Regions from separate parts of the Clostridium pabulibutyricum genome, predicted to be linked through region 2. Evidence: riboswitches for the same ligand, from Rfam matches in the RefSeq annotation. Region 2 holds a riboswitch; the other holds the start of a gene.
The links. Region 2 has a riboswitch for ZMP and ZTP ahead of pflB (formate C-acetyltransferase). Riboswitches for the same ligand answer to the same signal wherever they lie in the genome.
Positions count from the first base shown of each region.

Region 1: another riboswitch for ZMP and ZTP. It lies ahead of AC4CVH_RS12925 (phosphoribosylaminoimidazolecarboxamide formyltransferase); the one in region 2 lies ahead of pflB (formate C-acetyltransferase).

Region 1 is NZ_JBZAYZ010000013.1:30,895-37,423, reverse strand. Features, by position in the region: gene AC4CVH_RS12940 (ABC transporter ATP-binding protein) at 1-298, opposite strand, end outside; gene AC4CVH_RS12935 (sensor histidine kinase) at 362-1,591, opposite strand; gene AC4CVH_RS12930 (response regulator transcription factor) at 1,588-2,289, opposite strand; ZMP/ZTP riboswitch at 2,396-2,475, shown strand; gene AC4CVH_RS12925 (phosphoribosylaminoimidazolecarboxamide formyltransferase) at 2,513-3,685, shown strand; tRNA gene AC4CVH_RS12920 (tRNA-Thr) at 3,744-3,819, opposite strand; gene hsp18 (heat shock protein Hsp18) at 4,171-4,617, shown strand; gene AC4CVH_RS12910 (replicative DNA helicase) at 4,674-6,014, opposite strand; gene lonC (Lon family ATP-dependent protease) at 6,044-6,529, opposite strand, start outside.
Region 2 is NZ_JBZAYZ010000001.1:125,838-132,366, reverse strand. Features, by position in the region: gene pflA (pyruvate formate-lyase-activating protein) at 1-26, opposite strand, end outside; gene pflB (formate C-acetyltransferase) at 32-2,263, opposite strand; ZMP/ZTP riboswitch at 2,365-2,444, opposite strand; gene AC4CVH_RS00640 (tetratricopeptide repeat protein) at 2,508-3,323, opposite strand; T-box leader at 3,479-3,718, shown strand; gene AC4CVH_RS00635 (amino acid ABC transporter ATP-binding protein) at 3,765-4,502, shown strand; gene AC4CVH_RS00630 (amino acid ABC transporter permease) at 4,518-5,186, shown strand; gene AC4CVH_RS00625 (amino acid ABC transporter substrate-binding protein) at 5,223-6,035, shown strand; gene feoB (ferrous iron transport protein B) at 6,088-6,529, opposite strand, start outside.

The DNA.
Region 1 (6,529 bases), on a different contig from region 2:
ATTCGGAAACCAACTGAAAGGATTGAAATACAAAACCAATATTTCGCCTTCTGAAAATTGTACGCTGCTCCTCTTTCATAGAAAACAAATCTTTTCCATCAATATATATATTCCCAGAAGTTGGGGTATCCAAAGCTCCTATACAGTTCAGCAATGTGCTTTTACCTGAACCAGATTCACCAACTACCGCTGCAAATTCTCCCTGTTTTAATGTAAAAGAAACATCTTGCAGTGCATTAATTTTGCTTTCACCTCTACCGTAAATTTTAGATAAATGCTGTACTTTTAGAATTTCCATAATCAAAGTACCTCCTTTTCTAAAAGAATATCAAACTCACCTTACAATCTGGTGAATAACAGCTTACATTTCTGTAAGGAAGGAGATAATAAAAACAGCACCTTCATGCAAAGTACTCTGAACAGATATAATACCTCCCTGTCCCTCGATAATTGACTTTGCAAGTGACAAACCAAGCCCAATGCCTTGCGTATCCAAAGACTTTTTACTTCGATAAAACCTCTTGAAAATATGGTGCAGATCCTCCGGTAGAATTCCCGTACCATTATCGGATATAAAAATTCGAATCATTGCAGGAGTTCGATTCCACGAAATATGTACTTCCCCACCTGAGCCTGTATGGTCCAGGGCATTCTTTACAATGTTTCCAATAGCTTCATTCGTCCACTGCCTGTCACAAGTAATTGTTTCTTTATAGGACCCGTCTATTATAATTTTCTTTCTCTCATTTTTCGCCCGTGTTGTCAGCTCGCAAACAGCCTCAGAAATCAATTCCGATACACTGCAGCTGCGCTTTTCAAATACAATACTCTCAGCATCCAGTCGAGTAATTTTTAACATGGATTGAATAAGCTCTTTCATACGTTTCAGTGACAGCTCGGTTTTTTTAGAATACTTTTTTACCGTTTCAATATTACCAGGCTCATCGAAAATAATTTCATTGTACATAGACAAAGCCGCAAGTGGGGTTTTTAGCTGATGTGATATATCGGAAATTGTCTTTTTTAAAAACTCCTTCATATTATGTTCTGCTTCATTTTTTGATTGTAATGTTGTGGAAAGTTGGTCAATGGAAGTGAAAAGACGGTATATAGTTCCTTCTTTCATCTGAGGCATATGACATGAAAAATCTCCTTCTGTAAATCTGTCAATTACTTTTAATGCCTGTTTATAAAGCTCTTCTCTCTTCCATAAAAAATTAAAGATTTCAGCAAAAAGTAGTACTAATAAAAACACCGCCATAAAAAACATGGCGCGTACTGTTACTTGCTCAAACTTACCAACATACGGAAGAAATCTTATGGATGTGTATTTTGTTACGCCAATAGTAGAAATAAGTTCAGTTCCCGCTCTACTTTTTGTTGTACTTGTAACAGCCTTGGCAATAACATCTTTTGGAATACCCTGCTCTAAAAGAGAAGTTGCAATGGAACTGTCGTGCAATAGAAATGCCTCCTGCACAGTCTTTGTCTGTATTACATTTACTACAGCACTTGAAGCGAAAAACAAAATTACAAAGAAAATCAAAAAAATGCAAAGATGCCTTACCTGTTTATCAGCATAAAAATTCATATACATACCTCTTTCCATTCATATCCAAATCCTCGAACCGTTATTAAATGTTCAGGTTGTGATGGATCAACTTCAATTTTTTCTCGAAGTCTCCGCACATAAACTGAAAGAGTATTATCATCTACAAAATCACAATTACTATCCCATAATTGATTTAAAATACTGCTGCGTGTTATTACTCGATTAGCGTTTCTCACTAGCAAACATATAAGACGATACTCTGCACTGGTTAAATCAAGTAACTTCCCTCGTAGCAAAACCTGACTTCCCAGAAAATCAATTGAAATATCCCCACATTTTATGACAGTGCTATTACTTTTATTTGATGCTTTTGTTCGACGCAGTAAAGCACGAATTCTTGAGCATAATTCTCCAAGTTTAAAGGGCTTTGTCACATAATCGTCGCCACCGCTGTCCAATCCTCTGATAACATTAACTTCTTCATCAGAAGCCGTCAAAAATATGATTGGTATCTCACTGCCTTGTTTCCTTACTCTTTCGCAGAATTCAAAACCCGTTCCATCCGGCAAAGTCACATCAAGAATCAATAAATCATACATCTGAATCTCAGGCAGACATCCTGCGGCTTCATCTACAGTACGAACAATATCGATTTCAAAGCCATTGCGCTTTAAAGAATATTTCAATCCATCCAGCAAACTAATATCATCTTCTAAAATTAAAATTTTATTGTCCACAGTAGTATCTCTCCCTCTTACTATATTGATTACAGTATATTGACAAAAGAAAATAAAATCAATACTGTACCTAATATTGAAGATAAGATTTTCATATGATAAAATAAAAATATCATATTACTGACGGAAGTGGAATCAACCACATGAAGTATGAAAATTTATATGCCGACCGTCTGGGCAAGTGTCCAGACGATTGGCACTTTTTTATTGGAGGTTACTTTATATGGATGAATTACAATTACGTTATGGTTTAAATCCAAATCAAATTCCTGCCAGGATTTATGTTGATGATGGTAAATTGCCATTTTCAGTTTTGAATGGTAATCCCAGTTATATCAATATGTTAGATGGTCTGAATGGATGGCAATTAGTAAGAGAACTTAAGGAAGCTACTATGCTTGCTTCAGCAGCTTCCTTTAAGCATGTTAGTCCAGCTGGTGTTGGAACAGCAGTCCCTTTATCTGAATCACTCAACAAAGCTTATCATTTAAATAATGAAATTTTATCACCTCTTGCAACTGCTTATGCAAGAGCACGTGGAGCTGATCGCATGTCATCCTATGGAGATTTTATTGCATTATCCGATATATGTGATACACAAACTGCTATGCTTATAAGTAGAGAAGTATCTGATGGTATCATTGCACCATCTTACTCAGATAAAGCTTTAGAAATACTGAAAAAAAAGAAAAAAGGAACTTATGTTATTTTGCAAATAGATGAAGATTACACACCTAAAAATGTAGAAAAAAGACAAATATTTGGCATGAATTTTGAACAAGCAAGAAATACTGTAAAAATAACAGGAAAGTTGTTAGACAATATTCCTACTCTCAAAAAGAAAATACCCCAAGAATCCATTAATGATTTAATAATTGCACTAGTAACACTGAAATATACTCAATCCAATTCCGTATGTTATGTTCTTAATGGACAGACTATTGGCATAGGTGCCGGACAACAATCACGTGTTCATTGTACACGTTTAGCAGGTAATAAAGCTGATATTTGGCAGCTTAGACAGCATCCTAAAATTCTTTCACTCCCTTTTCGTAAAGAAACCAAACTAGTAAATCGTGACAATGCAATTGACATCTTACTAAATCATAAGCCTGAATTTATGATAGAAAATCAAAATTTAGAAAATCTTTTCACAAGAAGGCCACAAATACTCACATCTGAAGATAAAAAAGACTGGTTAAATAAAGTTAATGGAGTATCATTAGGATCAGATGCATTTTTCCCTTTTAGTGACAATATTGAAAGAGCTGTGAAAAGCGGTGTTTCTTATATTGCCCAAACTGGAGGCTCAATTAGGGATACAAATGTTATTGATACTTGTAATAGGTATAATATAGTAATGGCCCTGACCGGAATTAGATTATTCCATCATTAATTATATTTTTAAATGCAAAAATAGCGGCTGTAATTTATTTCTACAACCGCTTATACCTTGGTGCTCCCAAGAGGAGTCGAACCTCCGACCTCTTGATTACGAATCAATTGCTCTACCAACTGAGCCATGGGAGCACATTTTTAACATTATAAGTGTAACATTTACCAATTATGCATGTCAACCTGAAATTTATTCCAGACTAACTGAAACATATACCTTTTACTTACCCATCTTATTGAATCCAGTATACATAATACTCAAAATCCAAATAAAATTTTTGATTAAGTTCCTATAATTTCTAAATTTGATTAAATAACATTACATATTAAAATATAATTTGTTTATACTAAATTATATAACACATACTCTTGCTATTTCTTTATTTATTTCTAAATCATCATCTTATAGACTTTGACTTTCTTTGACTATAATTGTATTATAATAACTGTAATAAGAATAAAAAATATATCAGGAGGTTACTAAATATGTTTGATATGGTTCCATTTAGAAAAAATAATTCGTTAAGCAGAGGTTCGGATTTCGAAAATTTTGTTGATTCTTTCTTCAATAACAGTTTTTTCTCACCAATGAATATACATGGATTCGGCAATGGCTTTAAAGCCGATCTTAAAGAAACTGATGATGCATATTTTATAGAAGCTGATCTTCCTGGAATAAAAAAGGATGCAATTGCTGCTGAATATGACAACAATTATTTGACCATATCAGCTAAAAGAGCTGATACAAAACAAGAAGACAACGGAAAATTTGTGAGACGTGAAAGAAACTATGGTGAATTCAGACGAAGTTTTTATATTGATAATGTTGACAAAAACAATATATCCGCTTCATTTGAAAATGGTGTACTAAAAATCTCCCTTCCAAAATCTGAAAAAGGAACTCACAAAACCAATAAAATCGATATAAATTAAAATATATGCTGTACTGAAAAAATTTCTTTCAGTACAGCATATATTTTAATATTAAATCATATATCCTCTTGATGCACTACATCCAAATTACCAAATTTACTAAACTGACCAAGCCAGGCTAATTTTATAGTCCCAGTAGGACCATTTCTTTGTTTTGCAATTATACATTCAGCTACATTCTTGTCTTCCGTTTCTTTATCATAATACTCATCTCTATATAAAAACATTACAATATCAGCATCCTGCTCTATAGATCCTGATTCCCTTAAATCCGAAAGCATTGGCCTGTGATCCGTTCTCGCTTCAGGTGCACGTGAAAGCTGTGACAGTGCAATTATAGGACACTGCATTTCCTTTGCGAGCGCTTTAATTGATCTCGAAATTTCCGATACTTCCTGCTGCCTGCTTTCAGAGCCCCTGCTTCCGCTCATAAGCTGAAGGTAATCCACAACAATTAAATCTATGCCATGCTCTATTTTAAGCCTCCTGCACTTGGACCTCATTTCCATAATTGATATAGCCGCTGTATCATCTATAAAAATATCAGCTTCAGCAAGTGGTCCCGATGCTCTCGCGATATTTTCCCAATCCTTGTCACTTAGATTCCCAGTTCTCAAGTTCAACATATCAACATGTGCTTCAGAGCAAAGAAGTTTATATGCCAATTGTTCCTTTGACATTTCGAGAGAAAACATTGCAACCTTTTTTCCTTCTCTAAGTGCAGCATATTCAGCTATATTAAGAGCAAAGGTGGTTTTTCCCATAGACGGTCTGGCCGCTACAAGAACCATATCTCCTTTTTGAAACCCTGAAGTTTTGGCATCAAGTTCCCTGAATCCTGATGGAACTCCTGTAGCCTGACCTTTATTGTTAAAAAGTCGTTCTATTTCCAAAAAGCCTCTTTCAAGTACAACATTCATAGGTTCAAAATCCGATGTATCTCTGTCACTTGATAAATCAAACACAGATTTTTCCGCAGCATCAATTACTTTTACTACATCATCCTGACTTTTGTAACTTTCTTCTATAATTCCAGTACATGACCTAATCAGCTTTCTTAATGTAGACTTATCCTTTACAATTTTTATGTAAGACTGCAAATTGACAGTAGAGATAACCGATCCTCCAAGTTCACTTATATACGTTATTCCACCCGATGTTTCAAGTTTATCTCTCGACTTCAAGTCTTCAGTGAGAGTTATTATATCCACAGCTACATCCTTCTGATATAAACGCAGTATAGATTCAAATATAATCTTATGAGAATCTTTATAAAAGTCATCAGGCTTTAAAATTTCCATTGCCTGAGCTATGGAGTTTTTATCTACAAGCATAGAGCCAATTACACTCTGCTCGGCTTCTATATTGTGAGGCATGCTTTTTAAAGGTCCATCCATAAAATTATCTCTCCTAATATTTCATCAATTTACACTTGTTTAAACACTATATCCATAAGTTCTTCAATATCGGATACGGCTTTTACTTCTAAATCACCAATACCTTCAGGAACTTCCTTCAAATTGTCCTTCGGCATAACTATAAGCTTTATTCCTTTTCTTCTAGCTCCATAAACCTTCTCAAATATACCTCCTACAGGTTTTACTTTTCCCCTAAGAGATATTTCTCCAGTAATTGCTATATCCTGTCTTATAGGCCTATTTAAAATCGCACTAATTATGCATATGGTTATTGCTGCTCCAGCAGAAGGCCCGTCTATTCTTCCTCCCCCTATTGCATTTACATGTATATCATAATCTCCCATGTTCTTATCAGTCACTTTTCTTATTACAGATGCAGCATTAAATACTGAATCCTTGGCCATACTTCCTGCTGTATCATTAAATCTCAGTGTTCCTTTTCCACTTTCCCTGGAAGGAAATGCTACAGCTTCAATTTCTATTGTAGAGCCAAT
Region 2 (6,529 bases):
GAATGAATTTTTCCAAAATTCCCCACTTAGGCTACACCCTCTCATGAAATGTTCTGCTTATTACCTCCATCTGCTGCTCACGTGTGAGTTTTACAAAATGTACAGCATAACCGGAAACCCTTATTGTAAGCGTAGGATATTTCTCCGGATTTTCCATGGCATCCACAAGAGTTTCCCTGTCTAGCACATTTACATTCAAATGATGTGCTCCCCTTGAAAAATACCCGTCTAAAATTGATGTAAGATTTGACACCTTTGAATGCATGTCTTTTCCAAGTGCATCAGGTACTATTGAAAATGTATTTGAAACTCCATCCTGACATACACTTCTATATGGTATCTTTGAAACCGAATTTAAAGACGCAAGTGCACCTTCTCTGTCTCTTCCATGCATTGGATTTGCTCCTGGAGCAAGCGGTTCTCCTGATTTTCTTCCATCCGGAGTAGTTCCTGTTTTCTTTCCATACATTACATTTGAGGTTATCGTAAGTGCAGACAGAGTGTGTTCCGCTCCTCTGTACGTTTTAGCTTTTCTAAGTTTATTTATAAATTCAGTCACAATTTCAACTGCTATATCATCAACTCTGTCATCGTCATTTCCGTACTTTGGGAAATCTCCTTCAACTTCAAAATCAACTGCAATACCATTTTCATCTCTTACAGGTCTTACTTTTCCATATTTTATGGCACTTAAGGAATCTGCAGCAACTGAAAGTCCAGCTACACCGCATGCCATAAATCTATGGACTAATGTATCATGAAGTGCCATAAGACTTGCTTCATATGCATATTTGTCATGCATGTAATGTATGGTATTCAATGTATTTACATATAATTTTGCAACATAGTCAAGAACTTTTTCGTAACTCTTTTTTACTTTTTTATAATCAAGAACTTTATCTTCCATTTTTTCTATGTGTGGTACAACTTTTATAAATTTTTTCTCGTCTACACCACCGTTTATGGAATATAGAAGAGACTTTGCAAGATTGCATCTTGCTCCGAAAAACTGCATTTGCTTGCCTACTGCCATTCCTGAAACACAGCATGCAATTGCATAATCATCTCCATAAACCGGTCTCATAACATCATCATTTTCATATTGAATGGCATCAGTTTCGATAGACATCCTTGCACAATATCTCTTAAAAGCTTCCGGGAGCTTTTCAGACCACAAAACTGTCATGTTTGGTTCAGGCGCAGGTCCAAGATTTGTAAGAGTATTCAAAATTCTATAGGAATTCTTTGTAACAAGTGTTCTACCGTCTATTCCCATACCTCCTATGGATTCTGTAACCCAATTTGGATCTCCTGCAAAAAGCTCATTGTATTCTGGAGTTCTAAGATGCCTCTCAAGTCTTAGCTTTATTATAAACTGGTCAATAATCTCCTGAGCTTCCTGTTCATTTATAATTCCACTTTCAATGTCTCTTTCTATATATATATCGAGGAATGTCGAAACTCTCCCGAGAGACATTGCCGCACCATTGTTTTCTTTTATTCCTGCAAGATATCCAAAATAAGTAAATTGTACTGCTTCCCTTGCATTTTTTGCCGGATTCGATATATCTACGCCATATTTTTTTGCCATACTCTTAATCTTGTGAAGAGCCTTTATTTGTTCTGAAACTTCTTCTCTCTGCCTTATGAGATTCTCTGTCATATCTCCTCTTAAAGAATCTCTATCACGTTTTTTATCCTCTATCAAATAATCAATTCCATACAATGCAATTCTTCTAAAATCACCAATAATTCTTCCTCGTCCATATGCATCCGGAAGACCTGTTAAAAGTCCAACATGCCTTGCAGTCCTCATTTCATCCGTATATGCATCAAATACAGCTTCATTGTGTGTTTTCCTGCATCCTGTAAAAATCTTTTGCATTTCTGAATCGGTATTATACCCATAAGCTTCAAGTGCTTGGGATGACATTCTTATACCCCCGAAAGGATTTACCATTCTTTTAAGCGGCTCATCTGTCTGCAGTCCATATATTACCTCATTTTCTTTATCTATATAACCCGGTTTGAAGTTGTCTATTCCAGATATTGTCTTTGTATCAACAGATAGTACTCCACCTTTTTTTATCTCTTCAAGTATCAGTTTTTTTGATATTTCCCATACTTTATTTGTTCTTTTCGTAGGTGAAGTCAAAAAACCTTCATCTCCTCTATATGGGCTGTAATTTTTCTGAATGAAATTTCTTACGTCTATTCTGTCTTTCCAAACTCCATCTTTAAAATCGTTCCACTGACTTTTCATAAACATTCTCCTTTTCAAAATATCTTTTCTATTCTAAAAATCACCAGTCCCAGGGTGATGAATCTCTCTATTTAAAACCGTAAAAAGACCGCCTGGGACTTTTCAGTTGCCCAGGCGGTCGGCTTTTTTCTAATCATACTCCCTGTGGTTACATCCACTTCCGCCGGTCATACGATTAACTTTCAAATAAATTGTGTAAGTAAAAAGTATCATATCCAAATCATAATGTCAATATAAAAATTTTCTACTTTTTCAAATCATCCCAACTACACATGCTTCCGTCTTTTGCAATTAAACCACTGTCTAAAGTACCGCTTCCTCCTGACTTAAGCAGGGAGTTGCTTTTTAAAATTACGAAATAATATTTTTTGCCACTAGAATTATAATAAGGAACATTATCACAATAAACTGAAAGATCCGGATTATTTTTGTCAATTCTATCAATCTTCAACATTAAATTAATTGCCATTTCAGATGTATAACTATCATCTTCCTTTGAAGAAGATTGTTCTTTTGATTCCTGTTTCTTTTTTTCCAGTGCTTTTGCTATATCCTCTTTAAGTTTTTTAACCTCACTGTTATTCGAGTCAATTTTTAATATGTTTGCCAAATACTTATTGGCATCGTCAAAATTGTTGTTATTAAGGCTGTTTCTAGCCAGTTTTAAATTATTATCCACATATAATTTTCTGCACTTTTCAATTTTATTCTCAGATTCCTTATATCTCTTTTTATCTTGTTTATCTACTTTTTTAAAATCATCAATTGCTCCAATATAGTCTTTTCGATTCATTTTTTCAACTGCTGCATTATAATTACTTTTTGATTTTTTCAATACACCTGCAAGTTGTATATTTTTAGTTGTATCATTGGTTTTCTTATACGTTTGAGCTTCTTTATAAAGCTTTACTGCCTTGTCATAGTCTTCTGAATCCATGGCTTTATTTGCCGATGCTACAATATCATTGTAAGGCTTGACTTTATTAAAATAATAAATCCCTGAACATACTGCAATTACAGCAATGACAAACACAATTACAGCTACACTTTTTTTATGCATCAAATCATCTCCTCTATATCATTATACAAGACAAGCCTATTCACAATAAAGTTATTTTTTTGTAATTCGACTTTTTATGCTTATTATGTAGCTTAAATATATTGTTGACATATTCAAGTGTAAATCATATAATAATTAAGTAATTTAATATATGATTCAAAGTAAAGACGGGAAGAAGTAAATTTGTTGCAAACTTAAAGAGAGAAACCCACAAGGTGCAAGGGTTTCAAGTAGAGACAATTGAAATGCATCCCCGAACCCTGAATTGAACTACAGTAGACTTCAGTGGGTATGCCCATTATAGCATTGAGGTATTATAAGTACCAACATTAAATCTATTATTATGTTATTTATAATAAACAGAGTGGAACAGCAGATGACCTTCTGCCTCTGAATAGAGGCGGGGGTTTTTTATTTTATATGGATAAGCGAGGAATAAATATGATAAAAATTAAAAACATTCATAAATCCTTTAATGAAATTGAAGTACTAAAAGGGATAGATCTTACTGTTAAAAAAGGTGAAGTTGTAGTTGTTATAGGACCTTCCGGAACAGGTAAATCGACTTTGCTTCGATGCATAAATCTTCTTGAAATGCCTAACTGCGGCACAATAGAAATTGGAGATATAAAAGCTGATTTGAAAAATATAACAAAATCGCAAGTATATGAAATAAGGAAACATACATCCATGGTTTTTCAAAATTATAACTTGTTTCTCAATAAGACAGCAGTTCAAAACATCATGGAACCACTTACCCAGGTAAAAAAGATGGACAAAGATTCTGCATTCAAAAAGGCAACTGACATACTAAGACAAGTCGGGCTTGAAGACAAGCAAAACTACTACCCCCTAAAGCTTTCGGGAGGACAACAGCAAAGAGTAAGCATTGGACGTGCAATGGCAGTAAATCCCGATTTGATGCTTTTTGACGAACCAACATCCGCACTTGACCCTGAACTTGTAGGTGAAGTAATGGATGTTATAAAAAAACTTGCAACAAAAGACATTACAATGATTATAGTAACTCATGAAATGAGGTTTGCAAAAGAAGCTGCAGACAGAGTTGTATTCATGGATGGTGGAAATATAGTTGAAATGGGGACTCCAGACGATATATTCAATCATCCGAAAAATGAAAGGACCATTAAATTTTTAAGGCAGGTATCATTGAAATAAGGAGGATAAGATAAAATGAAATTCGATGTAGTATACTTTATAAATGTATTTCCAGATCTCATAAAATATATTCATTATACAATCTCAATGTCAGTTATATCCACAATAATAGGCTTCGTAATAGCAAGTTTACTTGTTGGAGTAAAACTCCTTAATATTAAAGTAGTCAACAAAATAATAAATGTGTATATATCATTCTTCAGAGGCACACCTCTTCTTGTACAGCTATTCATATTCTACTACGGCGTACCGCAGATAATATTGCCCCTTAAAAACATCTCACCTTTTCAGGCAATGGTATTCGGGCTAAGCTTGTGTGGTTCCGCATACATGGCCGAAATTATAAGAGGTGCAATAGAATCCGTACCAAAAGGACAAATCGAAGCTGCACTTTCTATAGGTATGACTGAGACTCAAGCTTTTAAAAGGATAGTATATCCACAGGCTATAAGAATTGCAGTTCCTGGAATAGGAAATGAGTTTGTCGATCTTTTAAAAAGCTCTTCCCTTGCTTTTGTTCTTGGGCTTACAGAAATACTGGCAAGAGCGCAGATGGATGCAGCTTCAAGTTTCAAGGTCCTAGAAAGTTATCTGGCCCTTGCAATAATATACTGGATACTTGTTGAAATATTCAATTTTCTTCAGAGAATACTTGAAAGGAAATTATCAAGAGCTTATAAATAATTTAAAAATATATTTATGTCATATGGAGGTTATAAAATGAAAAAGAAATTATTTGCAATACTTTTAACATCACTAATTACAGTAGGCATACTTGCTGGATGCTCCGGAAGCAGTACAGATACTAAATCAGGCAGCAGTTCAAATACAATCAAAATAGGAACATCAACAGATTACAGGCCTTTTGCATTTGTAGACCAGGGAGAAGGACAGGATAAGGTAAAAGGTCTTGAAATAGACGTATGGAATGAAATTGCAAAGAGAAACAACTGGAAAGTAAAATATGTAATTGCAAACTGGAATGGTCTTATAGGAATGCTTGATTCAGGAAAAATAGATACAATTGCCCATCAGGTAACAATAACAGACGAAAGAAAATCAAAATACTATTTCTCAGATCCTTATGTATACTCTGGTGTTCAGCTTGCAGTAAAAAAAGGCAATAATTCTATAAAATCACTAAAAGACTTAAATGGTAAAACAGTAGCTGTAGAATCAGGAATGAATTTCTACAAGGCTATTGAAAAATATAACAAACAAGGCGGATCAGTAAAATTAAAACAGTACAGCGATTACAATTCAATTTTTTCAGAAGTAAATCTCGGAAGAGCTGATGCCCTTCTCGAAGACAAACTTGCTATAATGGACACCATAAAACGTTCCAACTACAATCTACAACTTGCAGGCGAGCCTATAGAAAAAATGGAAAATGCTTTCCCTATGCTTAAAAATGACGCAAACAAAGAAAAAATCGCCAAAATAAACAGTGCATTAAAGGCCATGCGGAAAGATGGAACATTGAAAAAAATATCAGAAAAATGGTTTGACGCAGATATAACAAGCAAAAATTAACCTCATCAGAAAAGCCGTGGAGTTTCTAAATTCCACGGCTTTTATAATTTTTCTATGAAACTCCAAAAAGTCTCGCAAAGGAGGCTGTAATAAAACATACACATATGGCAATTCCTGTTGGAATAGCTGCCGCGGCCGCTGTCCATTTTGCACTTCCTGTTTCTTTTTTTATTGTTAAAAGTGTGGTACCGCAAGGCCAGTGCAAAAGGCAGAATAAAAGTGAATTAAGTGCAGTAAGATATGTCCATCCATGTGACAAAAGTATTTGTCTTAATGAATCTATACTCTGAAAATCGATCATGGAACCTGTAGACAAATAAGACATTATAAGTATTGGAAGAACTATCTCATTTGCAGGCAATCCCAATATAAAGGCCAGAAGTATATACCCGTCAAGCCCTATTAAATGTGCAAAAGGCTGAAGAAAAGCTGCTGCATGTCCTATAATGCTCATATTGCCTATATACACATTTGCGAGTATCCAGGTGATTATT